Regions from separate parts of the Shewanella sp. 38A_GOM-205m genome, predicted to be linked through region 4. Evidence: predicted binding sites of a transcription regulator. Region 4 holds the regulator's gene; each other region holds the start of a gene.

Region 1 (7,287 bases), on a different contig from region 4:
TGCTCAATATCGGCGCCTTGACGCAGATTCAGCTTGGCCAGACGGCCATCGAGCAAGCGGGCAAATTTGTCATCTATACCATCGGCATTGGCATCACGCAGAGTGCCACGTACCAGGCGCTGAGCCGCGATGCGCTCCTCTTTGGTGGCATTATCCTTGTAAACCACCAGGATAGAGTCCTTGGCGTAACGGATCTCGTTTTTAGCCATTGCAGGAGCGGCGCCAAGCGCCATAACACCAGCGACAGCCACCGCCAATGGCGAGAATTTTTTCAACATATTCGGGCTTCCTATAGTCCTTATAATCCCTTGGTATCCGGAACGGCTTGCATCTGCGGCACTTCCTTGAAACGACAGGCAAACAATGGCCAGCGAGTGAAATCCGGCGTTTATTTATTGCAAATAGATTGTTACCGCAATGAAAACAAGAGAGAAAGTAGCAAACTGAAAAATACGACTTTGATACTAGACGGGTTAGGTATTTTGAATCTTAAAAACATCTGAAAAATAAAAATAAAAACTTATTTTTCAATATACTAAATAGAATCAAACCTTAAAACCCAGACAATATCGACTAAAGCCTAAATAGCCTTTAACTCCGATTGCGGCACCCGTCCCATACGCGTAACTTTTGTTGCTGATTTGTTCCACTCTGGTTCAATCAAGGATATGTACGAAAAGGAGTCTTAGGTGTCGGTACTCGCAAAAATCCTGTTTGGTTCAGCCGTTTTGTTGACCAGTCTTGGTACAGCAGCGACAGAGCGCCAGGTAAATGCACTACAGGAGTTGCCAGTCACCCTCCAGACACTGCTGGAAACTCAGGGACGCGACAACTTGGTCGACCTGATGCAACAAGGCAGTTTCAACCAAGCCATCATAGTTCAAGCCGGAATTGACAACAGCGCCATCCTCACCCAGGCCGGGTTTGGAAATCAGGCACAAGTAGTACAACTCGGGGTCAATAACCAGGTTGAAATGATGCAGGTGGGTGACGCCAATAAGGCAAACATCACTCAAATAGGCAATGACAATCTGGTGCAACTCAACCAGCTTGGCAGCGCCAATTTTTCGATACAACAAATTGCCGATGCTGCCACTATCAGCATCACGCAGTATTAAAAACACAGGGAGCGTTTAATGAAATCTCAAGCTAAAAAGTCACTGATTGCACTGGCTATCACAACGGGTCTGGGTATGAGTGCCCAAGCCTTCGCCGGCAGTGTCAACGAAATCTCAGTTAACCAGCAGAGCCGCAGCACTGTAGGTCAGGAAGTCTATGCCGAGCAAACCGGCATTCTGAACCTGGCAGTCATCAATCAGGAAGGTTCTGCCCAGGAAGCCACCGTGGTTCAAGACGGTGTTTGGCACGAAGCCTATGTTGATTCCAAGGGCGACGAAAACAAAGTTATAGTGACTCAGAATGAAGACTGGCACGTGGCCAGCGTCGATGTAGACGGTAACGTCAACACTGCAACTGTCGCTCAATCCGGTTTCTTCAACGAAGCCAATGTTGAGCTGATCGGTGACAACAACAGCGCCGAAGTAAACCAAAACGGTGACACCAACTTCGCGGTATTCCGTGTCAACGGCAACGACAACTCCGGCTATATCAGCCAAAACGGGAACAACAACGAAGCCGGCATGATAGCCGTTGATTTCAGCCCCAACGTAGGCAACGGTAACTCTGTGACCGTACTGCAGGAAGGCAACAGCAACATAGGTGGCGTGCGTGGCGTTGCCGGTGATAACAACAGCATCGAAATCGATCAGGCAGGCGATCTGAACACTGGTTTTGTTTACGCCCTGTCCGGCTCTGAAAACAACATCGAAATGATGCAAACCGGCACTGCCAACACCGCAGTACTCGAATTCACCACAGGTGATGACAACGACGTTGAAATCTACCAGAAAGGTGATGGCAACGCGGTAGGCGATCTGCTGGTTGCCGATATTCAAGGTAGCGACAACGTAGTCGATATCCAGCAGGAAGGCGACACTAACGGCGTTGAATTCCAAATCTGGGGTGACGACAACAACATCGACCTGGAGCAGGATGGCAGCACCAACTTCGCTACTGCCGCCGCCTATGGCACTGACAACAGCATGGACCTGACTTCACAGGGCGATTACAACGAGCTGGTTGCATTCGCCACAGGTGAAGACAACCAGATCGAAATCCATCAGGAAGGCACTGAAAACTTTGCCTATGCCGAGCTGGAAGGTGAGAACAACGAAGTTGATATGGAGCAAGATGGCAGCGCCAACGAAGCTCTGGTCACTGTTGTTGGCTATGACAATGCCGATATCGAAACCACTCAAAGCGGTGACCTCAACCTGGTAGACCTGCTGATCCTGGGTGATGACAACCTGGCTCAAATCGTTCAAAGCGGCGACAACAACTGGGTGAGCGGTGTTGACGGCGGCGCCTTCGCCGTAGTTGGTACAGGTAACAGCCTGATGATCACCCAAAGCGGTAACGAAAACCTGGTTGTCGGTTCTCAGGCCGGTACCAGCAACGCTATCAGCGTAACCCAAAGCGGTGACTACAACGTTGCCACTGTTATCCAGAACTAATCACTCTGGTGCTTTATGCGAAAGGGAGCCTCTTGGCTCCCTTTTTGTTTGCCCAATTGCCAACTGAGCGTGAGTCATTGTGGCTTGAAAACTCATGGTTCCAGCGGTTTCTTGGGAACCCCATACCATAAACATCGAATAACAAGGCGAGTATTCGCCGCTGGCACAACGGCTATTATGGCTTTGAACCAAATCTCACTAATAAACCTGGTTTTAGCTGCCAGCTAAGTTGCAGCCCATCACCTGCGGTGCGCCTCTCGCACAGGCGATCCTGTGACTCGGCGAGAGTTGCGCAGCAACATGCTTTCGAGCACGAGCCTTGGATGGCGAACTGGCCGTTGTGCATGGAGGCATTTACACCACGACTTTACGCCGCTGGCACGGCGGCTAGCATTGCTTTAAGCCTTAAATCCCTCACCAATACTTGCCGGGTTTTTGACCACAGACGTAACCCATCACCTGCGGTGCGCCTCTCGCACAGGCGATCCTGTGACACGTCGTGAATACGTCCCTGTAGCCTCGACGAAAACATCTGACCTACATGGACGTAGGAAATGCCGAATTTGTCAGGAACAAAATTCGGCCCTGTTTTCGACGGTCACAGTTCCGCCTGTGCCTGAAAATGAGGTGTATGTCTGCAGACACTTCAGATGTTTCAAGCTACTCAGTGCTAACAGAATTACACCAATTCCCCCTTCGGAGCCGCCGCTGGCGTTGTTGTAAATTGGCGTAGCCGAGACAGGGAGGTCGAGGCTCGAAGGTCGAGCAGGGCGAATGTTGCGAAGCGACAAGTTCATGAGCGCGAGCCAAGGAAGGCGAGCTGGCCCTTATGCATGGATGCATTTGGCGAGTCCTGAGTAGCCAATTTGCTTCATAAGCCAGCGGGGATTTCGGCTACGTCGGGGTATCCTTGGGGATGCAAGGGGCTTTGGACAAGCAAAGCCCCTCGTCCAGTGTGGTGTGGAACACCACGACTTTAGGCCGCTGGCACAGCTGCTATCATGACTTTGAACCAAATATCACTAATAAACCTGGTTTTAGCTGCCAGCTAAGTTGCAGCCCATCACCTGCGGTGGGCTCTTGCACAGGCGATCCTGTGACTCGGCGTTAATACGTCCCTGTAGCCTCGACGAAAACATCCTTGTTTTCGACGGTCACAGTTCCGCCTGTGTCTGGAAAATAGGCGTATGTCTGTAGGTATATAAGCAATTTCTAGCAAAGCTATGATTGCACCAATTCCCCCTTCGGAGCCGCCGCTGGCGTTGTTGCAAAATGGCGTAACCGAGACAGGGATGTCGAGGCTCGAAGGTCGAGCAAGGCGAATGTTGCGAAATGAGCGCGAGCCAAGGAAGGCGAGCTGGCCCTTGTGCATGGAGGCATTTACACCACGACTTTAGGTCGCTGGCACAGCGGCTATCATGGCTTTGAACCAAATATCACTAATAAACCTGGTTTTAGCTGCCAGCTAAGTTGCAGCCCATCACCTGCGGTGGGCTCTTGCACAGGCGATCCTGTGACACGGCGTTAATACGTCCCTGTAGCCTCGACGAAAACATCCTTGTTTTCGACGGTCACAGTTCCGCCTGTGCCTGAAAATGAGGAGTATGTCTGCAGGCATATAGGTAGCTTCAAACAAGTTAGCTCTCACAGAATTGCTCCAATCCCTCCTCGGTGTCGCCGACAGCCGTTGGCGCAAATAACGTAGCTGAAGGCGAACACTCGCCGGTGACGAGTGTGCTCATGAGCGCAAGCTATGGACAGATTGGAATACTTAAGCTCCACGACTTTACGCCGCTGGCACAACGGCTATCATGGCTTTGGCTGAAAGCCATTCCCGACGCGCAAAAAAGCTCAAAGCTGCGGCGATTGCCGCACTCTGACAGGAATTTTCCACTGACTTGGCTTACATAAAAGCCATCAAAGCATAAACAAGCCCCATTCGGGGCCAAGTTCAGGCTGGATCTAGCGACAAATCAACTGATGAGATCGAAGTGACTCTGATAGGTCTGGGCCCAACGCAACAATTCGACTCGATTACGAGATTGAGTCTTGCGGAAAATCGATGAAATATGCGCCTTGACCGTATGCTCACTGATACACAGACGTTGGGCTATCTCTTTATTCCTGGCACCACTGGAAACCAGTTGAATAATGGTACGTTCACGCCGGGTCAACATCTGCAGCATGGAAACCGTATCGGCCGACATCTCATTGCCAGTGTCCAAGGTCTTGACCAGCTTACGGAACATCTTGCTGATAAGGGTTCTGTCGTACCAGAGCTCATCGGCCACCATCTTGCGCAGGCCAGTAAGCATAAGATCGATGCGCTGATCTGAATAAAGTACCCCGCGGATCCCCAGCAACATAGCCGACTCCTGATCCAGTGAACCTCTGGCAACTTGATAGAGGGCGACAGGAACATGAGAGACCAGACGGCTGGCCAGCAGAGGAATGCCCTTATTGTCCAGCGCCGACCCCTTCTGAGAAATTAGATAGAAAGTACTATCGCTCTTCTGCGGATCCAACTGTTCCGGGTGGCGTACTATACGGGTCTTAAGACCAATGGACTCGGCCAGTATGGCCAAATGACAAGGGGCGGCTATCTGGTTTATAAAAACCAACTCATTGATACTACTCATATTTACTCTTCTCCCTGAAAAGTCTCGCTCATATCCCTAAAGGGATAGCTTCCTTAATCACTTTCCGTGAGCTTACACAAAAAGTATCAGATGATTCTGACCAGATAGTGTCCGGTTTTCATCACCATAAAGTATGATTCTAACAATCTTTAGTCGCATTGCCAGATGAAATATTGTAAAGACTGTATATGGCTCTCTCTGTCCCGACCTGTCAATCGGTGCCAAGACGCTGCAACTGGCGGTCATGAAATGAGGATAAAAACAGCAAGGCGGCGATGGCACCGATAAGAGCCATCAGCATATCCGACTGGGTATCCCAGACATAGCCCTGGGTGCCGAGAAATGCCTCGGCACCTGTGCCTGTAGCCGCGGCAACCCACCATTCAATCAGTTCATAGAAAGCCGACAAGGCCAAGGCAAAACAACTGACCAGAAAAGCACACCAGGCACCAGGTTTCACAGCTTGGTTACGCAGCAGTATCTCTCTGGCAATCATTGCCGGGATAAACCCTTGGGCCAAATGACCCAGTTTATCGTAGTTGTTACGCTCAGAGCCCATCCACTGCGCTAAAGTATCGAACAGCGGCACCTCGGCATAGGTGTAGTGAGCGCCGACAAACAGTATCAGGCAATGCACCAAAATCAGGCCATAAAGCAGCGGGGTCAGCGGAAAACGTTTGCGGGTAAAAAACAGTATCGGCAGTGCCAGCATCCCAGGCAGCGCTTCCAGCCACCAAGTGAAATCATCTTTAGGCGCTATCGCCGACCAGATAAGTACCACAAAATAAACGACCAGCCAGATAATTGTGTTTTTCAAGCCACTTTCCTTATGCCAGTGATTGTTCTCAATTAGGAAAAAATACTTTAGCCATCTAGCCCTCCACTTCACCTGAAAAAAGTGCTACTTTGATTGGGCATGGGCAAAAGCATCATAGCATACGTACATTAGTTAATAATCAAGAGGGTACCTATATCATGGCGAAACACTCGCTGGACAAGGATAAAATTAAAATCCTGTTGTTGGAAGGCGTCCACCAATCAGCCGTCGATGTGCTGGAAAGGGCTGGCTATACCAATATCGAGTATCACAAGGCATCACTCTCCGGCTCAGAGCTGCAGCAGTCGATCAAAGATGCCCATTTCGTCGGAATCCGCTCCCGTACCCAACTGACCCAAGAAGTATTACAACAGGCGGAAAAGCTGGTTGCCATAGGATGTTTCTGTATCGGCACCAACCAGGTCGATCTCAAGGCTGCCGAGCAACTGGGTATTCCTGTGTTCAATGCGCCCTTCTCCAATACCCGCAGCGTGGCCGAACTGGTACTCGGTGAAATCATCATGCTGCTGCGCGGTATTCCGCAGCGCAACGCCCTGGCCCATCGTGGTGGCTGGCTCAAGAGCGCCAATGGCAGCTTCGAAGCCCGTGGCAAGACCCTGGGGGTCATAGGTTATGGCCATATCGGTACCCAGCTGGGGATCCTCGCCGAAACCTTGGGGATGAAAGTGATCTTCTTCGATATCGAAGATAAGCTGCCGCTGGGTAACGCCCAGCAGGTACACTCCATGGAGCAGTTACTGTCTCAAGCCGATGTGGTCAGCCTGCATGTGCCTGAAACCCCACAAACCAAAGAGATGATTGCCCAGGCCGAACTGGCGATGATGCGCAAAGGCAGCATACTGATCAATGCTTCCCGCGGCACTGTGGTGGATATCGACGCCCTGGCGGTAGCACTCAAGGAGCAACAGTTGGCTGGTGCCGCCATCGACGTGTTCCCGGTTGAGCCCAAGTCCAATACTGACGAATTCCAAAGCCCGCTGCGCGGCCTGGACAATGTGTTACTGACCCCACACATAGGCGGCAGCACAGAAGAAGCCCAGGAAAACATAGGTATTGAGGTTGCCGGCAAGCTGGCCAAATACTCAGACAACGGCTCTACCCTGTCGGCAGTCAACTTCCCGGAAGTATCGCTGCCGCAGCATAAAGATGCCTCCCGCCTGCTGCATATTCACCATAACCGCCCCGGTATTCTGATCAAGATTAACCAGGCGTTCTCGGAGAAAGGCATCAACATTTC
Region 2 (7,287 bases), on a different contig from region 4:
CCAGCATAGGCTCGAGCAAAGACTGCAACTGCTCTAATGCCACCTTGGGTTTGCCATTGAGGATCAGTAATTCGCCAAACAGCTTGCCATCGGACCAATGAAGTGGGTACTTGATGGTCTCCGCCGGGTTAGCTGCAAAGTGTTGCAGCAGGGAGGCGATACCTTCAAATTCAGTTGGGATTTCAGCCGCCGGGCTGTGGCTCAGGACCTGCAGCTTGGTATCTGGCATATGTTGCAGTAACAGCACAGTTTGGGCGTGAAACATCTCTCTGACAGTAACCAAGCGACTCTGCCAATGGTCGAGCTGCAAAGGGTCGTTGGGATGGTCTCTTAAGCTGCTGGTTCTTTCCGTCAGTTGCGCATGCATATAGTTATAGTATTTGTGATGGCAAGGATTGCCTCAGAATACCCAACTGCGTGCGTTAATAAAATGAAAACATTCGGTTATTGGATCTGGGTCTTTTTAACGTCTCTTCTGTGCTTTGAATCAAGGGGCTCATGCTTCTTTCTTTTGCTGTTTGGATGACTTGAGTCCCGCCCTGGCACTTTCCAGCATAGGCGCCAGCTTGGCGGCAGAGTCAGGGCTGAAAAAGCAACTGCTGGAGTCCAGTTGTAATGGGGCCGAAAACTGGCTCATCTGCCGTTCAAGGCGTTTGATGATATGCTCCAGATCCCGCTCCAGATCGACAAACACCAGCAGGACATATTGGCTGTCGTTATAGTGGGCAGCGATATCTGCGGTTCTTATGGTATTGAGGATCAGGTTGCCGAGTTCTCTATGGTGACGTGCCAGCGTTTCGGCATCCATATTCATCCCGGGTATCAACTCGAAAAAAATAATGCCTGAATGAGCACCGAAGCGGCGGCCGAGATTAAGCTGCCTGGGTGCCATCATGATAAAGCCGTAGTGGTTGAGCATGCCGGTTTCCCGGTCGCGCATGGACAGCGACTCAATTCTGTGACTCTGGCATAAGAGCGCCAAGTCTTGCTGCAGCAGAATTTGGAACGGCTCCAGCATATAAGGGCTTATGTGTTGCTGTTCGTTGGCATGGGCATTGATGACACACAGGCAACCGAATACCGAGCCGTCGGGCCAGAGCACTGGCCGGGATAGAATCCCCAGGACATTGCTGAACTCTTTTGGGTTGTCATCATTGGTGGAGCGGGTGAGATCCAGATTGACGCCCTCGGGTGGGCTATCGACCATACGCTGGAATACACTTTCATCTGCAGAGAATACCTTGCCGGGCGGGAACCTGTGGCTGGCATCGGCGGCGCTGACAATGACTTCGAATCCCTGATCTGTCTTTTGCAGCACAAAGACTTTGTCGGCCTGGTAGTAACGTTTCATTAGCTCACATTGATGCATCCAGCGAATAAGGTTGAGTCTGTGGCTTTCATTTTCCAATAGGCTCTTGCCTGGGTCTATGGTATCCGGGAGCATATCTCTTCCTGAGTCGAGTGGCTTAAGTTCAACTTTAAGTGTGGAAGCAGTATGGGAATTTCGCAAATCGAGTGCGGCTGCAACAGGCTTTGGCTATAATGCGGCTTCTTTTATTGCTGAGTCTTTTTGATGCCGGAAACCATGCAATACCGCCAGGCTGAGGCGGCCGATGTTGAGACGATAGCCAGCCTGGAGCAGCGCTTCGGCCAGGACGAATTGAGTGCCAGAGAGCGTACACAGGGCATGCAAGGGCAGGGCTTTTCAGCCAAGGAGCTTGAACCTCTGGTGGCCGCCGGTCATGTGTGGCTGGCGTTGGACGCGACTAAGGTAGTCGGTTATCTGATAACCGGCAGTTGGGATAAACTCAAGCATTCGCCTTTATGTCAGGCCCTCAGTCGGCAACTGGCCCAGAATCGCTTTGACCTGGGGCTGAACTGGCAGCAAACTCTGCATTACGGCCCGGTTTGGGTGCATCCTGATTATCGTGGCAAGGGCGTGTTTGATAAGCTTTACGGCACCGCCAGAGCCAACATCAGTGCGCCTTGGCTGGCACTGATCGCCGAGGACAACGAGACGTCTATACGAGCCCATAGCAGGGATGGCCGCATGCGCACCCTGGACTTTGTCACCCTTTGCGGCAGGGATTTTTATCTGCTGCTGGGCTAACAGCCGCTTTGACGCGGGAGAGCAAGATGCAAAACACGCCAGAAACCCTACTGCAAGCCTGTGAGTCGCTAAGGCTATCTGCCTGGGATAATGTCAGATACATGGTGTCTGTTTTGGCGCTGCAGGGCGAACAGGCAAAGGCCTTTGAAGCCCAAATCGATGGCAAGCCGCATTATCTGCTGCAAGCCTTGGGCGTCTGTTTCGACTGTGGGCGCAGCAACAGTTATCAGGTGCAGATCCGTCTGTTGACCGATACCGAATTCACTCCAATGAAAGTGTTGGATATCACGCCGCTATCGGCCGAGCAGTTGGGTTACCTCTGTATGGAAACGGCTCATTTCGATCACTGCTACTGAGATATCGCCTGATAAATAGATATAAAAAAACCGCCCTGAGGCGGTTTTTTTGCAAGCTGAGTCTATTACAGACCTGCGTCGGCGCGCAGGGCTTCAGCCTTGTTGGTTTGCTCCCATGGGAACTCATCACGGCCGAAGTGACCGTAAGCGGCGGTGCCTTGATAGATGGGACGCGCCAGATCCAGCATCTCGGTCAGGCCGTATGGGCGCAGATCGAAGTGCTGACGAACCAATTGGATCAGCAGCTCTTGCGAGACTTTGCCGGTACCGAAGGTTTCCACACTGATGGAAGTCGGTTCGGCCACACCAATGGCGTAAGACACCTGGATTTCACAGCGATCCGCCAGACCGGCAGCCACTATGTTCTTGGCAACGTAACGGGCAGCGTAAGCGGCGCTGCGGTCAACCTTGGATGGGTCTTTACCTGAGAAGGCGCCACCACCGTGACGGGCCATGCCACCATAGGTATCAACGATGATCTTGCGACCGGTCAAACCACAGTCACCCATGGGACCACCGATAACGAAACGGCCGGTTGGGTTGATGAAGTACTTGGTGTCCTTGTTCAGCCACTGGGCTGGCAATACTGGCTTGATGATGGTTTCCATCACGCCTTCCACCAGATCCGCCTGACTGACGCTGTCGCAATGCTGGGTAGAAAGTACCACGGCATCGATACCGACAATCTTGTTGTCTTCGTAGGCGAAAGTCACCTGAGACTTGGCATCGGGACGCAGCCAAGGCAGAGCGCCGCTCTTGCGTACTTCGGACTGGCGCTTAACCAACTGGTGAGCATAAGTGATAGGAGCCGGCATCAGCACGTCAGTCTCATTGCTGGCGTAACCGAACATCAGACCCTGGTCACCGGCACCCTGTTCTTTGGGATCGGCACGGTCTACACCCTGATTGATATCGGGGGACTGCTTGCCGATGGCGTTCAGTACCGCACAGCTGTCGGCATCAAAACCCATATCTGAGTGGGTATAACCTATTTCGCGAACGGTTTTACGGGTCAGTTCTTCAATATCGACCCAGGCAGAGGTGGTGACTTCACCGGCTACCAGTACCATGCCTGTCTTGACCAGGGTTTCACAGGCTACACGGGCCTTGGGATCCTGAGCCAGAATCGCGTCGAGTACCGCATCAGAAATCTGATCGGCGATTTTATCTGGATGTCCTTCTGAGACCGACTCAGAGGTAAACAAGTGTTTTGCCATAATTCGGAAAATCTCGTCTGTGGAATTCAAACGTGTAGAAGCATCTACATCTAGACGGCCATTTTAGTAGAATTCGACTTGGATGACACCCCTTGTCGCAAATATTTGTGCGCCATGGCGCAGGAATCGGCTCAAATGACTAAAATCTTTTTTTACTGTTTTCAGCTATTTTGCTGAAATTTATCAGATTCATCTGTATCTGAATCTAGACTTTTCCTCTGGCAATTCAGCCTTGGCATTTGCGTTGAAAGCGATCAGCGGACAGGCAAGTTGACAGCTTTGTGAGCGGCAGGCTTCGCAAATGAGGCGCAAATGTAAACACAAAGCAAAGCCTGGGCTGCTTTTGGCGCCGTGGGTGGGCGAATTTTATTTGCGTCCTTCTGCCCGGTAGGGGAAAATATGGCTCCATTTTGCCCAAGACCTCTAAGATCAAGCAGGAGAGAGCATGTCTTCCCGTAAAGAACTCGCTAACGCTATCCGTGTTTTAAGTATGGACGCTGTCCAAAAGGCCAATTCCGGCCACCCCGGTGCTCCCATGGGGATGGCAGATATCGCCGAAGTCCTGTGGCGGGATCACCTCAAGCACAACCCTGTGAACCCTCAATGGGCTGACCGCGACCGCTTTGTGCTGTCAAACGGCCATGGTTCCATGCTGCATTACTCACTGCTGCATCTGGCGGGTTATGATCTGGGCATTGAAGATCTCAAGCAGTTCCGTCAACTGCACTCACGTACTCCGGGCCACCCTGAATATGGTTATGCTCCCGGCATCGAAACCACCACAGGGCCTCTGGGCCAAGGCATCACCAATGCCGTAGGTATGGCGATTGCGGAAAAGACTCTGGCGGCTCAGTTTAACCGTGACGGTCACGATATTGTCGATCACCATACTTATGTCTTCATGGGTGACGGCTGTCTGATGGAAGGTATCTCCCACGAAGCCTGCTCTCTGGCCGGCACTCTGGGTCTTGGCAAACTGATCGCCTTCTGGGATGACAACGGTATCTCCATCGACGGTCATGTTGAAGGCTGGTTCAGTGATGATACCCCCAAGCGCTTTGAAGCCTACGGCTGGCACGTGGTTGCCGGTGTCGACGGTCACGATCCGCAAGCTATCAACGCCGCCATCGAAGCCGCCAAGGCCGATCCGCGTCCATCGCTGATCTGCTGCAAGACCATCATAGGTTACGGTTCTCCCAACAAGTCAGGTTCTCACGACTGCCACGGTGCGCCGCTGGGTGATGCTGAAATCGCCGCCGCCCGTGAATTCCTGGGCTGGAAGCACGACCCATTCGTGATCCCATCTGAAATCTATGCCGCCTGGGATGCCAAGGAAGCCGGTAAGGCCGCCGAAAGCAGCTGGAACGACAAGTTCGCCGCCTATGAAGCCGCTCACCCCGCACTGGCTGCCGAGCTCAAGCGTCGCCTCAACGGTGAACTGCCAGCCAACTTTGACGCCGATGCCAAAGCCTATATAGAGCAGCTGCAGGCTAACCCTGCCAATATCGCTTCCCGTAAGGCCTCGCAAAATGCCCTGGAAGCCTTCGGTAAAATACTGCCGGAATTCTTAGGGGGCAGTGCTGACCTGGCGCCTTCCAACCTGACCATGTACTCAGGTTCCAAGCCTATTTCGGCCGAAGATGCCAGCGGCAACTACCTGCACTATGGTGTGCGTGAGTTTGGTATGACCGCCATCATCAACGGTATTGCCCTGCACGGCGGGTTTGTACCTTACGGCGCCACCTTCCTGATGTTTATGGAATACGCCCGTAACGCCATGCGGATGGCTGCGCTGATGAAGGTGCAGAACATTCAGGTCTATACCCACGACTCCATTGGCTTGGGTGAAGACGGCCCGACTCACCAACCGGTTGAGCAGATTGCCTCTTTGCGTATGACTCCCAACATGAGCACCTGGCGCCCATGTGACCAGGTAGAATCTGCCATTGCCTGGAAGTACGCCATAGAGCGCAAAGACGGTCCAACTTCACTTATCTTCTCGCGTCAGAACCTGACCCAGATGCCACGCAGCGCCGAGCAACTGAGCGATGTGGCCAAGGGCGGTTATGTGCTGGTGGATTGCGAAGGCGCGCCTGAGCTGATCATCATTGCCACCGGCAGCGAAGTCGAGTTGGCGGTTAAGGCACAGGCTGAGCTGGCCGCTACTGGCGCCAAGGTGCGTGTGGTTTCCATGCCATCTACCGACGTATTTGACCAACAGGACGCGGCTTATAAAGAAGCCGTACTGCCAGCCAATGTCACAAAACGACTGGCAGTGGAAGCGGGCATAGCCGATTACTGGTATAAATATGTGGGCCTGAACGGTCGCATTATTGGCATGACCAGCTTCGGTGAGTCAGCGCCTGCCAATCAGTTGTTTGAGATGTTCGGTTTCACTGTAGATAAAGTGGTTGAAGCCGGTAAGGCTCTGCTCGCCTGAGCCGCGCCTGCCTGATTGGAAATGACTGTGCGGCAACCAGGCAATGGAATGCCGCACAGGAAGTGCAACGGCCTGTCAGGAAGACAGGCCGTTACCCAATCAGCATCCCTCTTTAGAGGAACAGGATCTCCATGATCAGAGTCGCAATCAATGGTTATGGCCGCATCGGCCGCTCAATTCTCCGTGCCTTATACGAGTCGGGTAAAAGGCAGCAAATTCAGATCGTTGCCATCAATGAACTGGCCAAGCCCGAGGCTATAGTCCACCTCACCAACTATGACACCACCCATGGTCGCTTCCATAGCCGCGCGAGTCTTGCAGACGGCATGATGCAACTGGGGGACGATAGCATCAGACTGTTGGCCGAGCCGGAGGCAGACAAACTGCCCTGGGGCGAGCTGGATATCGACTTGGTGTTCGAAGCCACAGGCGCCCTGTCTGATAGGCAGAGCTGCGAGGCTCATATCCAGGCCGGTGCCCGCCAGGTATTGATAAGTCATCCCTCTTCGGCGGATGTTGACGCCACCATAGTCTATGGTGTCAACCAGGAACTGTTGGCCGCCGAACACACTGTGGTGTCCAACGCATCCTGTACCACCAACTGTATTGTCCCTGTTATCGATGTGCTGGATCGGCACTTTGGGGTCAAGAGCGGTGCTATTACCACTATCCACTCGGCGATGAATGATCAACAGGTGATAGATGCCTATCACGACGATCTGCGCCGCACCCGCGCCGCCGGGCAATCGATCATTCCTGTCGACACCAAGCTGGCCCGCGGCATAGAGCGTATCCTGCCGCAGATGAAGGATAAGTTCGAGGCCATTTCAGTGCGGGTGCCCACTATTAATGTCACCGCCATAGATGTGTCTGTGACCCTCAATGACAGAGTGGATATTGCCAAGGTAAACCAGGTGCTGGAACAGGCGACCCATGGCCGGCTTGAGGGCATTCTGGGCTATACTGATGAGCCTCTGGTATCATGCGATTTTAATCATGATCCGCGCTCCAGCGTGGTCGACGGCACCCAGACCCGGGTCAGTGATGGTCAACTGGTGAAGCTGTTGCTTTGGTGCGACAACGAATGGGGCTTTGCCAACCGTATGTTGGATACGGCGCTGGCGATGATCAAGGCCCGCAGCGCCTGAGAGGCTGCAACAGATT
Region 3 (7,287 bases), on a different contig from region 4:
GTGCAATTGGCGCAAAACATTGAGGCCATGTTACTTGAGGCCAAAGCCCGGCAAATTCCGGTAGTGCTGCTGGCTGTGCCGCAAAAGAGCCTGCTGCTGTCCCCCCTGCCTTTGTATGCCGAACTGGCCGACAAGCACGGCGCCATCTTGCTGGAACAGACTCTGTCCGAGCTGCTGCGTTCAAACGAGCTCAAGTCCGATACTGTGCATCTCAATCAACAGGGGTATTCGCGTTTGGCACAAGTCATCTTTACCAGGCTGCAGGAGGCGGGCGCTTTTTGATGCTACTTTTTGATTCTGTTTGGCAAAAACCGGGCTAATTATCGATTCAACTTGACCCTGGTGGGCGTTTTATGGGTAAATTCTCTGCCATAATAAATGGCAATAGTGCCTCCATAATAAATAACAACAGGTTTAAAGAATCACATGACAGATCTTGAGCAGCAGGTTTTTACTCAAGTGCGTGCCATTATTGCCAACGAAGAGCAGGTGATAGGGCGCCGCGGCATCCTGATCCCGCTTAAGAAGGCCATTATTGCTGATGGCGATATTCGCAATGTGATCGATATTGTCGCGACCGATCCCGCTCTGGCAGCTCATCTGCTGTGGCGCAGCAATAACGCGCTCTCTCCTTCCGTTCAGCCAAACCGCAGCCTCAAGGATGCATTGGTGCGTCTGGGACAGGTCAATATCTACCGTTATGCCTTTAGCTTTTATCTCAAAGAGCGGCTCGATGAACTGCCGCAGCCATACCGTAAACTGGTACTTGGCTATTGGCGCCTGACCGAGTCCGTGGCGACCGAGTCTGTGGACAGCTTGCATCAGATGCAAGGGGTGCAGATAGACGCGGATGAAGTGCAGACTCTGGCACTGTTCAGCGTCTTTGGTCAGATTATTGCCCTGACGGCGTTTGCCTATCTCAACGCCGAAGCCGAGCAGTGCTTCCCGCTGGGCATTATCAAGACCCTGATAGAGACCCAGCAGCAGACGCTGACGGTGGAAGCTTTTGAATCTCTGGGGTTGGATGATGAGCTGCAAAGCGAGTTTATGGTCGCCCATAACCTGAGACAGACCCGGGATCCCAATTCACCCGGACTGGTACTGAGAAGGGTACTGTCCCAGCGCGGTCTGCTGCTGAATCCTCTCTAAATGCTTTGTGACTGCCGCCGACTTTCAGGGACGGTGGCAGCCGCTCAGTCAGTGTCTGTCCTGACGCTGTAATCCCTCTTTGGCAATTAATTCCAGCAGCCTTTGCAGCTGCACTCTATTGCTGCTGTCGCGGCGGTAGGCACCGAACAGCGGCCGTTTCAGGCCTTCTTGCCCCAGTTTCACCGAGGTCAGGCTCAAGCCCTGGGCTTCGGTCAGTGACCAGTTGGGCAAGGCAGCAACCCCTTCTTTACAGGCGATGCGTTGCAGCAACACATTGGTGAGATCACAGCGTTTTTGTGGGCCGGGCACCACTCCGGCCGGCTCGAGGAAGTGACGGAAAATATCCAGCCTTTCCAGCGGTACCGGATAACTGATAATAGGTTCCCTGGCCAGTTGTTGCGGCAAAATATAGCTGTTGCCTGCCAGAGGGTGATCTTTGGCCATCACCAGTCTCACTTCAAAATCAAACAGATGCTGATAGGCAAGGGCATGACCGGGCACAGGATCTGAGGTCAGCACTATATCCAGCTCACCGGTTTCCAGCGCATTGAGAGAGTCGAACAGATGGCGGCTGGAGAGATCCAGATTGGCATCCGGATAAGACTGATGAAAGGCTTCCATCACAGGCATCAGCCAGCGAAAACAGCTGTGACACTCAATACCCACCTTCAAGGGACCGCTGCTTCCAGATAGACCGCGTTTGAGCACAAATTCGGTTTCCTGTACCCGGGGCAGTATCTCTTCCGCCAGGGTCAGCAGGCGACTGCCCTCAAGCGTGAAAGTCAGAGGTTTGCTTTTGCGAACAAATACCTGGGAGTTAATCCGGGTCTCCAACTCTTTAATCTGGTGCGACAGCGCCGACTGGGTGACAAAACGTTTCTTCGCCGCGCCGGCCAGACTGCCACTTTCTTTCAGTGCTATCAGAGTACGAAGGTGTCTCAGTTCTATCATTTCCTCTCCACATGAATGCCGCTCATGTTGCCCTTGAATTCAATTCGGTTGCCTGTGCTGAGACTAGCACAATAAACTTCTAGACGTCCAGACGCCCGGTTTGATTTGTTGTGTTTCGGCGTCGCCAGTCACTTGCTGCACAGTTTATAAAGGATGGTATACATTATGCAATTAAATAGTCTTGGCTTTCCCCGTATCGGACGTCGACGTGAACTCAAGTTTGCTTTGGAGAAATATTGGCGCGGTGAGTCCAGCGTGGCCGAATTAGAGAGTGTTGCCAGGGAGCTTAGGCGTACCCACTGGCAGTGGCAGGCCGACGCCGGGGTGGCGCAGTTGCCGGTCGGTGACTTTGCTTACTATGATCAGGTGCTGACCCTGAGTGCGACTCTGGGGGTCATCCCCGAGCGTCACCGTGACGGCGGCGCTGTCAATCTCGATACCCTGTTCCGGATTGCCCGTGGCCGAGCGCCCAGCGGCAAGCATGCGCCGGCGTCTGAAATGACCAAGTACTTCAACACCAACTATCATTATCTGGTGCCTGAGCTCAGCGAAGATCAACGCTTCGATATCGCCTGGGAACAGTTGTTTGAAGAGGTGACCGAGGCTCAGGCGCTGGGTCACACTGCCAAGCCGGTACTCTTGGGGCCGGTCACTTTCCTGTATCTGTCCAAGACAGTGGGCTCAGAGTTTGACCGTTTGACACTGCTGCCGGCGCTGCTGGAATGTTATCAAGCCATTCTGGCCCGATTTGCCGCCCAGGGTGTTGAATGGGTGCAATTGGATGAACCTGCGCTGGCACTTGAGCTGGATGACAACTGGCAGCAGGCCTTCAATCAGGCCTACGGCGTGCTCAAGTCGGCGCCGCTCAAGCTGTTGCTGGCAACCTATTACGGCACTGTAGCCCACCATCAAAGTCTGTTGTCGGCACTGCCGGTGGCGGGTATTCACCTGGATCTGGTCACTGCGCCCGAGCAGTTGCAGGCCTCTGTCGATGCACTGGCGCCAGAGCAGGTATTGTCGGTTGGGGTGATCAACGGCCGTAACGTCTGGGCCGCCGATCTGGATCTTGTGGCCGAGCAGTTGGCGCCACTGGCGCGTGATCTGGGAGACAGGCTCTGGCTCGCCACTTCCTGCTCCCTGTTGCATACCCCGGTGGATCTCGAGGTGGAGACCGCACTGGCGCCCGAGCTTAAAAGTCTGCTGGCTTTTGCCAGGCAAAAACTCACCGAGTTGCAGGAGCTCAAGGCGCTTTTGGAGGCGCCTGAGACTGAAAATGCCAAAGCCGTGGTCGCCCGTTGCCGGAGTCGGCGCGCGGCCAGGGCGCAGGGGCGTAATCAACAGCTCAGTGCCAGAATCGATGCCCTGAGCGCAACCGATTACAACCGAAACCATGAGTTTGAGGTGCGCAGACAAGCCCAGCAGGCCAGGTTCAAGCTGCCTTTGTTGCCGACGACTACCATAGGTTCATTCCCGCAGACGGCAGCCATTCGTAACCTGCGTAGCCGCTGGCGCAAGGGTGAGTTGGACGATGCAGTGTACACAGAGCAGCTGCAACAGGTGACCCGGGATACCATAGAACGTCAGCTCAAGCTGGGGATAGATGTGTTGGTACACGGTGAAGCCGAGCGCAACGACATGGTGGAATACTTTGGTGAACAGCTAGATGGCGTTGGTTTTACCAAACAGGGCTGGGTGCAGAGCTATGGTTCCCGCTGTGTCAAGCCGCCGCTGATCTACGCCGATGTGACCCGTCCCAAGGCGATGACAGTCGACTGGGCCGAATATGCCCAGAGTCTCACCGACAGACCGGTGAAAGGCATGCTGACCGGGCCTGTGACCATATTGCATTGGTCCTTTGCCCGCGAGGATATCAGCCGCGAGCAGATAGCGACTCAGTTGGCCCTGGCGATACGTGATGAAGTGGTGGCATTGGAGCGGGCGGGTATAGGTATTATTCAGATTGATGAGCCGGCTTTTCGGGAAGGCTTGCCGCTCAAATGCAGCGATTGGGCCCATTATCTCGATTGGGCGGTGGCCGCCTTTAAGCTCAGCGCCGCCGGTGTCAGAGACGAGACCCAAATTCATACCCATATGTGCTACAGCGAATTCAACGACACTATTGCGGCAATTGCCGCCATGGATGCCGATGTGATCACCATAGAAACATCGCGCTCACGGATGGAGTTGTTGAATGCCTTCGAAGACTTTGACTATCCCAATGAAATCGGCCCCGGGGTTTATGATATTCACTCCCCCAATATTCCAACAGTGGAAGCCATGGTAAGCCTGATTGAAAAGGCGGCGCAGAAAATTCCTGTGCGCCAGCTCTGGGTCAACCCGGATTGCGGCTTGAAGACCCGTAACTGGGAAGAAGTCGAACCGGCTTTGAAGAACATGGTTGATGCCACCAGGGAGTTGCGACGTCGACTCGGGTGATAAAATTCTGTGGTTAATAACAGTCAGGGGCGCACTGCGCCCCTGATGTTGATTGACTCCAACGCGGGAAAGGTTCAGCCCATGCTCATGCCCAGCGCTATCAGGCCAACCGTACCCAGAATGATCAAGCCTGAAAAAGTGGTGCCCAAAATGGCGAAGATTTTCTGGCGGTCTTTTTGTACCAGGCCGCCAATGCCCAATCCCAAAGACACCAGGCAGACCAGCATCATAAAGATGATCATCAGGCCCACAAGAATGGCTTCCATCGAATTTTCATCCAGGCCGCCCGGTGTTGTCGCCTCCAGGGCTCCTGCAACAATAAAAGTGATAAACAGGGCTATCCCACTAAATATGCTGGTGGCAAACGAGGCGATCCCCAGACCTGAATGTTTTAATTGCATAGCAATCCCTTGATTTCTTCCTATGGTTATCCAACTGAGAAATATACAGAAACCAAGGGAAATATGCCATCGACCATTTCTGTCTATACTCAGGTCACGAACCTGTGCTGGACACAGATAACTATCAGGAGAAGCCTTATGAGCCATGTGTACAAGATAATAGAACTGACAGGTTCATCCCCCATCAGCTCGGACGAAGCGGTCAAGAATGCCATCGCGGCGGCCAGTCAGTCGCTGCATAATTTGCGTTGGTTTGAGGTGATAGATACCCGCGGACATCTGGAGGCCGGTGTTATTGCTCATTGGCAGGTCACCATCAAGGTGGGTTTTACCCTGGATTAGGCCTGAGTTCAGGCGTCCCTTGGCAGGCCTTTTTCCACTATCCGGATCAGGCGCCCCGTCTTGCGGGCGGGAATAGGCGCTGTGTCGTTGGCGCTGAGTTTTTCTGCCTGCTGCGCCAGTGCCCACTCTATGTGTTCTGCGACCAGTTCTGAGGCATCTGTCAGTCGCTCCTGCAAGGCGGCAACTATGGTTTCACTGCCGGGGGCATTGCCCAGTGCCACCGCAATATTGCGCAGCCAGCGTTCATGGCCTATGCGACGAATGGCGCTGCCTTCGGTGTTTTTCAAAAACTCGGTCTCGCTCCAGGCAAACAGCTCCAGCAGTTTGGGTTGCTTCAATTGTGGCCTTAGATGAAAGTCAGTCTCTGCGGTCAAAGGCGCGGCGCGGTTGATGGGGCATACCAGCTGGCAGTCATCACAGCCGTAGATGCGATTGCCGAGCAGTGGCCGAAACTCCAGTGGAATGCTGCCGGCCAGTTCTATGGTGAGGTAGGAGATACAGCGGCGCCCATCGACTACATAAGGCTCGACTATGGCGCCGGTTGGGCAACTTGTGATGCAGGCAACGCAGGTGTTGCAGCCTTCGGCTGTGGCGACATCCATGGGCAGCGGCAGGTTCACCAGCAGCTCTCCGAGGAAAAACCAACTGCCGGCCTCATGGTTGAGGATCAGTGAGTGTTTACCTGTCCAGCCGATCCCGGCCTTTTCTGCCAGCGGCCGTTCCAGAATGGGAGCCGAGTCGACGAAGGGCCGAAAGCCACTGCCTTCAAGTTGCAGGGCTTTGAGCGCTTCATCTATGCGCTCGCCCAACTTTTTCAAGCGATTACGCATCAGCTTGTGATAGTCGCGGCCGCCGGCATAACGGGAGATATAGCCAAGGTTAGGGTCTTTGAGATTGAGGGCAAACCCGGCTTGTGGCGGTAAGTAGTCCATCCGTACTGAGATAACTCTCAAAGTGCCGGGATGCAGCTCGGCCGGGCGGGCCCGCATCATACCGTGGCTGGCCATATAGCCCATCTCACCGTGATAGCCCTTATCGAGCCAGGCCTGTAGCCTGGGCTCTTCGCGGCTGAGATCTGTATCCGTTATTCCCACTTGAGCAAAACCCAGCTCTTTGCCCCAGGCTTTTATGTCGCGGGCAAGCTTGCCAAGCATACCGGGATCAAATTGTGGTTGAGGAGCTGACATGAACAGAGGCTGACCGGGGAAAAGCCATGATTATATCAGTAAAGCAGAATTGCTCACAGTTGCCGTAAACTGCGATTTCGACTGTTGTCGGTGCTATGCTTGAAGAAATTGAGGGGGGGAGAGTATATGCCGGGAATCGAAACCTTGCTCAGGGGCTGCGTGATAGTGTTCTGTTGTAGCTTTGCCAACTTGGCTTTGGCCGGTAACGAGCCTACTGAGGCCGAGCCGCCCGCACTCAGGCTGCTGACCGAAACCTGGCCTCCCATGAGCTATGAGCGCCATGGTCGCGTTGATGGTTATGCGGTGGCCCTGGTGAGGGCCTTGCACCATCAGGTGGCTGCCTCTGACAAAGAGCCTGTGATAGAAGTATTGCCTTGGGCCAGGGCGATGAATATCGCAAACCAGGAGCCTAACGTCTTGCTGTTTGCCACTTCCATTAATGAACAGCGGCGGCAGGAATTTGATTTTGTTGGCCCGATTGCCGAAACCCGCATTCAGCTCTATGCCCGCATGGATGATGATTTTACCCCGGCAGACCTGTCACAGGCGGTAGCGGCGGGTAATATTGCCCTTTACCGCAACTCCCCGGCGCAGATCTTGTTGAAGTCCGTTCCGGATGAGCAGTTGCTGATCTCAGGTTTTCCTCAGTATTCGGCCAGGCAGTTGTTGCATAAGCGGGTGCGTTATTGGTGTCAGGCGGATATCGCGGTTCAGGGCGTCTTGCGGCAATTGGGCCAAACACCGGCGGCGGTGCGCCCCGTATTGGAACTGGCGCACTTGCGCCTCTATTTGGCGTTCTCCGGCGGTACGGCTCCTGAACG
Region 4 (7,287 bases):
AGAGGCCGCGCTTCACGGCTCAGCAAGCGGGCAAAGCTGCGGCGATAACTGCCGGCGCCACTGCTTACCAGGGCTACCAGCCCAAGCTCTCTGTCCTCGGTAATGCTTTGAATTTTGAGCTCGGATGTCTGCGCTTCCAGTAACTGCCAGACTTGGCGGGATAATTCGGGAGTATAGGCCAGCTCAAGTTTGTGTTGCCCCTGAGACCAGTAGGCCAGCGGGTTCAAACCCGCCTCATTGAGCGCATCAAGCGTCTGAGTCTGAGCCTGGGTGCCATTGAACTCCAGGCTCAAGAGGGACACCTGATTGAGATTGGTCACCACAGGAGCGCTTGCGGCATCACTCTTGGGGGCTATCAGGGTAAAGTCGGTATGCGAGGCGTAGCTCGAACGCACCGCCAGGCTGACCTCGGTATCAAACAGCGGCTGCAGGGTACGACAATGCAGTACCGGGGAGCCGAGCCGCGCCAGGCGGTCGGCCTCAGCCAGCGACATACTGCTCAGCAGCCTGGCATCGGCAATCTTGTTGGGATCGGCATTGAACACCCCTTCGACATCTGTCCAGATAGTCACCCTGTCGATATCGGCCAGGCTGGCTATAAGAGTGGCACTGAAGTCGGAGCCGTTGCGACCGAGCAGCAGAGTTTCGCCTTGGCTATTGGCGCAGATAAAGCCGGTGATCACCAGGCGCTCATCGGGATGCTCGGCCAGCAGTCGCTGTACCCTTTCACGGGATTCATCGAGGCGAATCCTGGGTACTGCGCCCTCATCGGCAATCAACAAACTGCGGGCATCCACATGGGAAGCGGCGACACCTGACTCCCTCAGTAGCGCCGCCATCAGTCTGGCCGACCAGCGTTCACCGAAACCCACCACCTGATTGCATTGGTATTCGCTGAGTTCAGGCAAGGACAACAAACTGGCCAGTTGCGCCTTATCTGTAGACAGACGCTCCCGCAGTTGACGTGCCTGTTCATTGCCCAGCAGCTGTTCAATCAGATTCTGCTGATAACCGACAAGCACCTGCAGCTCTTCCTGCCACAGAGCGCCGGATTCCTTCAGGTTCAGCAGTTTATAGAGAAAATTGGTACTCTTGCCGGCGGCGGAAACCACTACAAGATCATCTGCATGACCATGGGTCAGCAAAATATGGGCGACCCGTCGGTAGCAATCGGCATCGGCGAGACTGGAACCGCCAAACTTATGTAGGTGACAACGTGCCATCTCAAGCTCCTTCAATTCAACAGTTTGCGGCTGCAGCCAATCCGGCGGCGATATCATCCAGCAGATCCCGGCCATCTTCTATGCCCACAGACAAGCGGATAAGCGTGTCTTTAATGCCGGCTTCGGCGCGAGCATCACACGCCATGGCTCTGTGGGTCATGGTGGCGGGCACGGCCACCAGGCTCTCAACCCCTCCCAGGCTCTCGGCCACGGAAAACAGCCTGAGCGCGCCGAGGAAGGCAACCACCTGCGCCTCATCACCCTTGAGCTCAAAACTCAGCATAGCGCCAAAGCCACTCTGCTGCCTGGCGGCAATCTCATGACCTGGGTGGCTCTTAAGCCCCGGATAGTAAACTTTGTCTACCACGGGACTCTGGCTTAGCAGCGCCACTATGCGCTCGGCATTGGCCTGATGCTCGCGGATCCTCAGCGCCAGAGTACGCAGGCCACGCAGGGTCAGGTAGCTGTCGAAGGCGCCACTGCTCAGCCCGAGCGTGTTGGACCACCAGTGCAGCTGCTCTGCCAGTTCAGGATCTTTGGCAATCACGGCGCCGCCCACCACATCGCTGTGGCCATTGATGTATTTAGTGGTCGAGTGCACCACTATATCGGCCCCCAACAGTAAAGGCTGTTGCAGCGCCGGCGATAAAAAAGTGTTGTCGACCACCACCAATGCGCCCAGCTGGTGGGCCGCCTCGGCAATAGCGGCAATATCCACTACCCGCAGCAGCGGATTGGACGGCGTCTCGAGCCACACCATGCGCGGCTTTTGCGCCAGGGCAGCGGCGAGTGCTTGCGGGTCGGTTTGATCCAAAACCTGCAAGCGAAACTGGCCCTTGGCAGCCAGATTGGTGAACAGCCTATAGCTACCGCCATAACAGTCATGGGGCACCAACAAGAGGTCATCCGGCCCCAGCAGGTTGACCACCAGAGTAATGGCCGCCATGCCGGTCGCTGTGATTGCCGCACTGCAGCCCTGTTCCAGCTCCCCCAAGGCATCCCCCAGAATGGAGCGGGTAGGATTACCCGAGCGGCTATAATCAAAGGCTCTTGGCTGAGTGTGGCCATCAAAGGCATAGTTGGTCGACAGATAGATGGGTGGCACCACGGCCCCGTGCTGGCTGTCTGATTCGATGCCCTGCCGGACCGCTGTGGTTGCTAATCGCCGCTCTGTCATAATCGACTCCTGAATGCTGAGGTTCGACACCATAAAGATGTCTGGACGTCTAAATCTAACCAATGACCATCCAGCCGTCAATAGGCATCAAGACGTTTGGACGTCCAAATGTATGGATTTCTGTTCATATTGCACAGATTTTGCAGGCAATCATTTGACTGTATCCTGTAAGGGTTTAAAATCTGCTGCGAATTAGTGAGATCACAGGTGAATCAATGACTGAATGGAATGGCGAATACATCAGCCCTTATGCCGAACACGGCAAGAAGAACGAGCAAGTGAAAAAAATCACTGTCTCTATTCCGTTGAAGGTGCTGAAAGTATTGACCGATGAGCGCACCCGGCGCCAGGTAAACAACCTGCGGCACGCCACAAACAGCGAACTGCTGTGCGAAGCCTTCCTGCATGCCTATACCGGCCAGCCACTGCCCAACGATGGGGATTTGTCCAAAGACAAACCCGACAGCATCCCGGAAGAGGCCAAGCGCATGATGGATGCCATGGGCATAGAATGGGAAGACATGGAGTAAGTGTGTTGTCCCTCAGAATTACCTTATAGTTGAACAAGGATCGCGGTGCGATCCTTGTCTTTTTTGGGGCTTGCGAATGTTGTCACTGATAGATCCCGTCACCCTGCTACTGGCGTCCCTGATCATATTTACCGGCGCCCTGACCCAGTCGTTGATAGGCTTTGGCTTGGCCGTGGTGGCCACACCTTTGCTGTATATCGTCGATCCGGAACTGGTTCCTGCCCCGGTTATCGCCATGGGTTTTTCCATCGCCCTGCTGACACTGGTACGCGAGCGTGGCCACCTGGAATTCAACGGCCTGCAATATGCCTTGTTGGGAAGGCTTCCCGGCGGCCTGATTGGCGCCACCCTGCTGTTGCTGGCGCCGCAGCCTATTCTGGGCTTGACCATAGCCTTGATTGTGGCCGTAGCCGTATTCCTCAGCCTTAGAAAGTACAGCATCAAGATCAACCGCCTCAGCCTGTTTATTGCCGGGATATTTTCCGGGATCTTCGGTACCGTGGCCGCCATAGGCGGACCGCCGATGGCCCTGCTGCTGGCGGGTAAGGATGCCAGTCAGTTCCGCGCAGCGCTGTCGGCCTTCTTCATCTTCAGCTCATTGATAGCCTTGATTATTCTCGGCTGTTTTGGCCTCTTGACCTTGAGACACCTATGGCTTTCGCTGTTGCTGCTGCCTTCGGTATTTCTCGGTTTTCTGGTGGCTAGCCGCTTGGTGGGCCGGGTGGATAAAGAGAAGACCCGAGTCCTGACGCTGGCGCTGTGCGCGCTGAGCGCCCTGTTGCTGACCATCAAATCAAGCCTGGCGCTCATCAACGGTTAATTTTAGAAGTGATAGCTGGTTTGCAGTACGCCGCCTATGGCGTCATCGCTGCCGAACATGCCGGTGAGATCCAGCCGGAAACTGTTGCCTATGGCGAACCCTGTCCCGAGTGAATAAAGATCGGCGGTGTGATCATTGAGATCCTGGCGATAACCGAGCCGTAAAGCAACCCAGTCAGCAGGCCGGTATTCACCGCCCAAACGCCAATAGCGGCTGCCCTCAAGCTCGGCAAACTTGTCGTTGTCGGTAAGATCCAAGTCGCTGCTGAGTGAAAAGGCCGCCCAGTCATAGGCCACCCCTGCGGTAACCATAGGTTTCACCTGATAGGTAAGCTGCACGCCGCCGGCCTCTATGCTGCTTAAGTCCCGCTCGATAAGATTACGACCACTGACACCGATAACCAAACCATCCAATGGCTGGAATGCCAGACCGATATCCAGGTTAAAGCCTGTGTCATCGCTTCGATAATCATCATCGTTGAAATCATCGGCATCGAAGTTATTGGCGCTGACAGCATAATTAAAACTGTCCAACCGTTGCAGCTTGGGGGTGACTCCCACTGTCACCGGCATATTGACGATAGATAGCGGATAGCTCACGGCAACCCCGAGCTCGGAAACCGCCCCGGCCACCACTCGCCCCTGGGAGGTTAAATCTTGGATTTCCGGCGGATTATTGGGGTCCAAATTATCCAGGGCATCAATATCCGCGGCAGCGATTTCGGCTATTCCCAAGGCATCGAGATAACTCTTGAATACAAAGGCATAATTAAAACCATCCGAGGGCATGACCAAAGCCATATTGATACCGGCGCTGACATAGGCGCTGTTGCCCTGCAGCGATTGCAAGTCACCACTGAGGCGCTTTCGGTAGTCATCGATAGCCGCTGTGTCGGCGGCGTCTATGGCATTGACCAGGGCGTCATAGTTATCCTGCAGGGCGTCAAACTTGTCGATCATCTGATCTTTATCGGCGCCATCGGCGCCTATGGTTGGAATGAGTAAACTGAAGTCATTGCTGCGGCGCGAAGGCAAAGCCAGCAGCGCCGGATTGGAAAAGGCCGCCGCCTCACGATTACCGGCCGCCACGGCAACGCCGCCCATGGCATCGGCGCGGGCCTCATAAACATCCTGCCCAGCCAGCGCCAGCGTGCTGGCAAACCCCGTCATAAGCAGTGTCAAAAGACTCAGTTTCATCCCATCACCCTCTTGCTTTTATCTGTAACCTGGCACAGCGGTTACCTGGGTTAAAGATAGTCCAAATCTCGATGAAACTATGGCATCAAACACAAAAAAGCCCGTACCAAATGATACGGGCTGAGGCTCAAACAGGTTCAGAAGTGCTTGTTAACCAAGATAGCTCTGACCTGCATAGAGAATAAAGTGTCTAAGTGCCAGCACGCCGGTCAGGCTGCAGCAGGCTACCGCCAGCATGGCTCCCTTGGTGTGACGGGTACTCGCCGGCAGCAACAGCATGGAAAGCAGCGGGATACCAAAACCTATACCCACAACCCCAATCCAGAACACGCTGGCCCAGACGCCGCTTGTCAGTGATGCCAGCGCGGCAGCAGCAGCGCCCCCCTTGAAGTAGAGCGCGCAGAACAGCATAAACAGGAACAGGATTTCTGCCGCCATTACCGGCAATTCCAAACCGTGCATCCGTCCCAGCTGTGAGCAGTGCTTGTCTGTCTTGAACAGCAGCAGCGCTACTACCGCGTTGGCAGCCGCACCGGCCGACAAGCCGGACACCAGGAACAGTGCCGGTAAGACGGCAGTGTTCAGCATGGGGTAGGCGTTCATGGCAGAGATCAGGAAGCCGGTATAGGCACCCACGACAATCGCCAGCACGAACAGCAGCACTTCCATGGTCTTGCGCAGGCCAGTCAGTGATTCTGCAATCCCCTTGAGGAAACCCAGACCCCAGTTGCCGAGATCATCTTTCAGCACGACCAGCGCATAGGCAAAGGTCAGCGGAATGTAAACCAACAGCGCCAACACCCCGATGGACATGACAGAGGTCAGGTTATAGTTGATCAGAATCAGCCAGAAGTGGAATGGCTTGGTCAGGTCAAACACCAGACACAGCATCCCCAGACAGATAGCCACTGGCGCTATCAAGGCTGCGGCCTTGAGAATGCCGCTGTCACCCTCTGTCTTGTTTTGCACCCAACGCAGCCCGATCCCAATCAACAGACTACCCGCCGACAACCCCGCCAAGAAGAGGTAAACGGCTATGACCCAGTGCCAGGTGACAGGGTCGTATTGCGTCATATCGCCCCAAGTATTGTTCATGATTGGATCCCCCCTCTCTTGACAGGAATACGGTAGATTCTGGGTTTGGTTCCCAGATGGGTCTTGTCCTGATAAGTCACGCGGGTGTTGAGCAGAGTCGCCACCTCGCTGCTGGCCTCGTTGGCATCACCGAACACCAGGGCGTCTGTGGGACACACAGTCACACAGGCGGGTTGTTCGCCGCGCGCCAGTCGGGTGTCCTTACAGAAGTTGCACTTGTCGGCCACCTTGGTTTCCGGGTTCATAAAGCGCACTTTGTAGGGGCAAGCTGCCACACAGTACATACAACCGACACACTTTTCCGCCTTGATGGAGACTATGCCATCCTCACCCACATAGGCCGCTCCGGTAGGGCAGACCTTGACGCAAGGGGCATCTTCACACTGCTGACAGGACACCCTGTGATACTTGAAGTGCAGATGCGGCGCATCCCCGAATGGACCTTCTACCCGTACCTGCAGGCGAGTTACGCTCTCAGGTACACCGTTTTCGCTGCGGCAGGCGACGTTACAGGCCTGACAGCCGATGCACTTATTCTCGTCATGCACCATCACATATCTTTTAGTCATCTTCGCCTCCCCTTATGCCTTTTCCAGCTTCACACCTGTGGTGTGTACGTTCATACCGCACACAGGTGCAGTCACGTTGGGCAGCAGGTTGCCGCAGTGCACGCCCTTGCCGGTCGCCCGTGCCAGCTCCTTGTTCTTGGAGCCAAAGCCCATGTAGGCGAAAACAGTGTCGGGACGTATGCCCTTGGTCACCAGCGCATGGCCCTCTTCACTGCCGACACTGGAAGTGAGGCGAATGGCATCCCCATTCTCAATGCCATGCTTGGCGGCGGTGTCCGGGTGGATCCAGACGGCGTTGTCGGACATCAGGTTGGCCAGCATAGGCACATTGTGGGTCGCGCCATTGGTATGCACCGCCACCTTGCCCTGAATAAAGTAGAGCTCGTCCGGCTGTTTCAGGGTCACTTCGCGATAGGCGATAGTGCCGCGTCCAGGCGCCATGTCTTCCACCTTGGCGGAGGTCAGTTCAATCTTGCCGCTGGGGGTCTTGAACTTGAGCGCGCTGCCGTAAGTACCGTCTTCATCCACGGTTCTGGCGTTGGGGTATGCGGCAACAAAATCGGCCACCATCTTGGGTTCGCGCAGCATCAGCGGTTTGCCGTAGCTGACAAAGCCCTTGTCCTTGATGTGCTGTAGCAGCTGGGCGTCTTTATTCACCTGCAGGAATTGCAGGGTTT

Evidence for each region. The regulator MetJ, encoded in region 4, represses methionine synthesis genes. The targets are predictions, from matches to a motif close to TAGACGTCTAGACGTCTA.
Region 1: the regulator MetJ is predicted to act here: its motif matches at 6,078-6,095, upstream of serA (phosphoglycerate dehydrogenase).
Region 2: the regulator MetJ is predicted to act here: its motif matches at 3,727-3,744, upstream of metK (methionine adenosyltransferase).
Region 3: the regulator MetJ is predicted to act here: its motif matches at 2,173-2,190, upstream of metE (5-methyltetrahydropteroyltriglutamate--homocysteine S-methyltransferase).

What each region holds. Positions count from the first base shown of each region.
Region 1 covers NZ_JADP01000003.1:47,654-54,940, forward strand. The annotation lists gene N512_RS0103385 (S8 family serine peptidase) at 1-278, opposite strand, end outside; gene N512_RS0103390 (curlin) at 690-1,118, shown strand; gene N512_RS0103395 (curlin) at 1,137-2,573, shown strand; gene N512_RS0103400 (helix-turn-helix transcriptional regulator) at 4,547-5,212, opposite strand; gene N512_RS0103405 (DUF2238 domain-containing protein) at 5,424-6,029, opposite strand; gene serA (phosphoglycerate dehydrogenase) at 6,188-7,287, shown strand, end outside.
Region 2 covers NZ_JADP01000008.1:103,658-110,944, reverse strand. The annotation lists gene N512_RS22715 (GGDEF domain-containing protein) at 1-367, opposite strand, end outside; gene N512_RS0109670 (deoxycytidine triphosphate deaminase) at 497-1,444, opposite strand; gene N512_RS0109665 (GNAT family N-acetyltransferase) at 1,574-2,110, shown strand; gene N512_RS0109660 (hypothetical protein) at 2,137-2,466, shown strand; gene metK (methionine adenosyltransferase) at 2,532-3,683, opposite strand; gene tkt (transketolase) at 4,129-6,123, shown strand; gene epd (erythrose-4-phosphate dehydrogenase) at 6,255-7,271, shown strand.
Region 3 covers NZ_JADP01000029.1:39,058-46,344, reverse strand. The annotation lists gene N512_RS0115325 (GDSL-type esterase/lipase family protein) at 1-282, shown strand, start outside; gene N512_RS0115320 (HDOD domain-containing protein) at 427-1,149, shown strand; gene N512_RS0115315 (LysR family transcriptional regulator) at 1,198-2,100, opposite strand; gene metE (5-methyltetrahydropteroyltriglutamate--homocysteine S-methyltransferase) at 2,266-4,536, shown strand; gene N512_RS0115305 (hypothetical protein) at 4,611-4,937, opposite strand; gene N512_RS0115300 (dodecin) at 5,076-5,279, shown strand; gene queG (tRNA epoxyqueuosine(34) reductase QueG) at 5,288-6,466, opposite strand; gene N512_RS0115290 (substrate-binding periplasmic protein) at 6,593-7,287, shown strand, end outside.
Region 4 covers NZ_JADP01000020.1:57,319-64,605, forward strand. The annotation lists gene N512_RS0113165 (bifunctional aspartate kinase/homoserine dehydrogenase II) at 1-1,223, opposite strand, end outside; gene metB (cystathionine gamma-synthase) at 1,240-2,400, opposite strand; gene metJ (met regulon transcriptional regulator MetJ) at 2,616-2,930, shown strand; gene N512_RS0113180 (sulfite exporter TauE/SafE family protein) at 3,007-3,750, shown strand; gene N512_RS0113185 (conjugal transfer protein TraF) at 3,753-4,946, opposite strand; gene nrfD (NrfD/PsrC family molybdoenzyme membrane anchor subunit) at 5,097-6,041, opposite strand; gene N512_RS23030 (4Fe-4S dicluster domain-containing protein) at 6,038-6,610, opposite strand; gene phsA (thiosulfate reductase PhsA) at 6,623-7,287, opposite strand, start outside.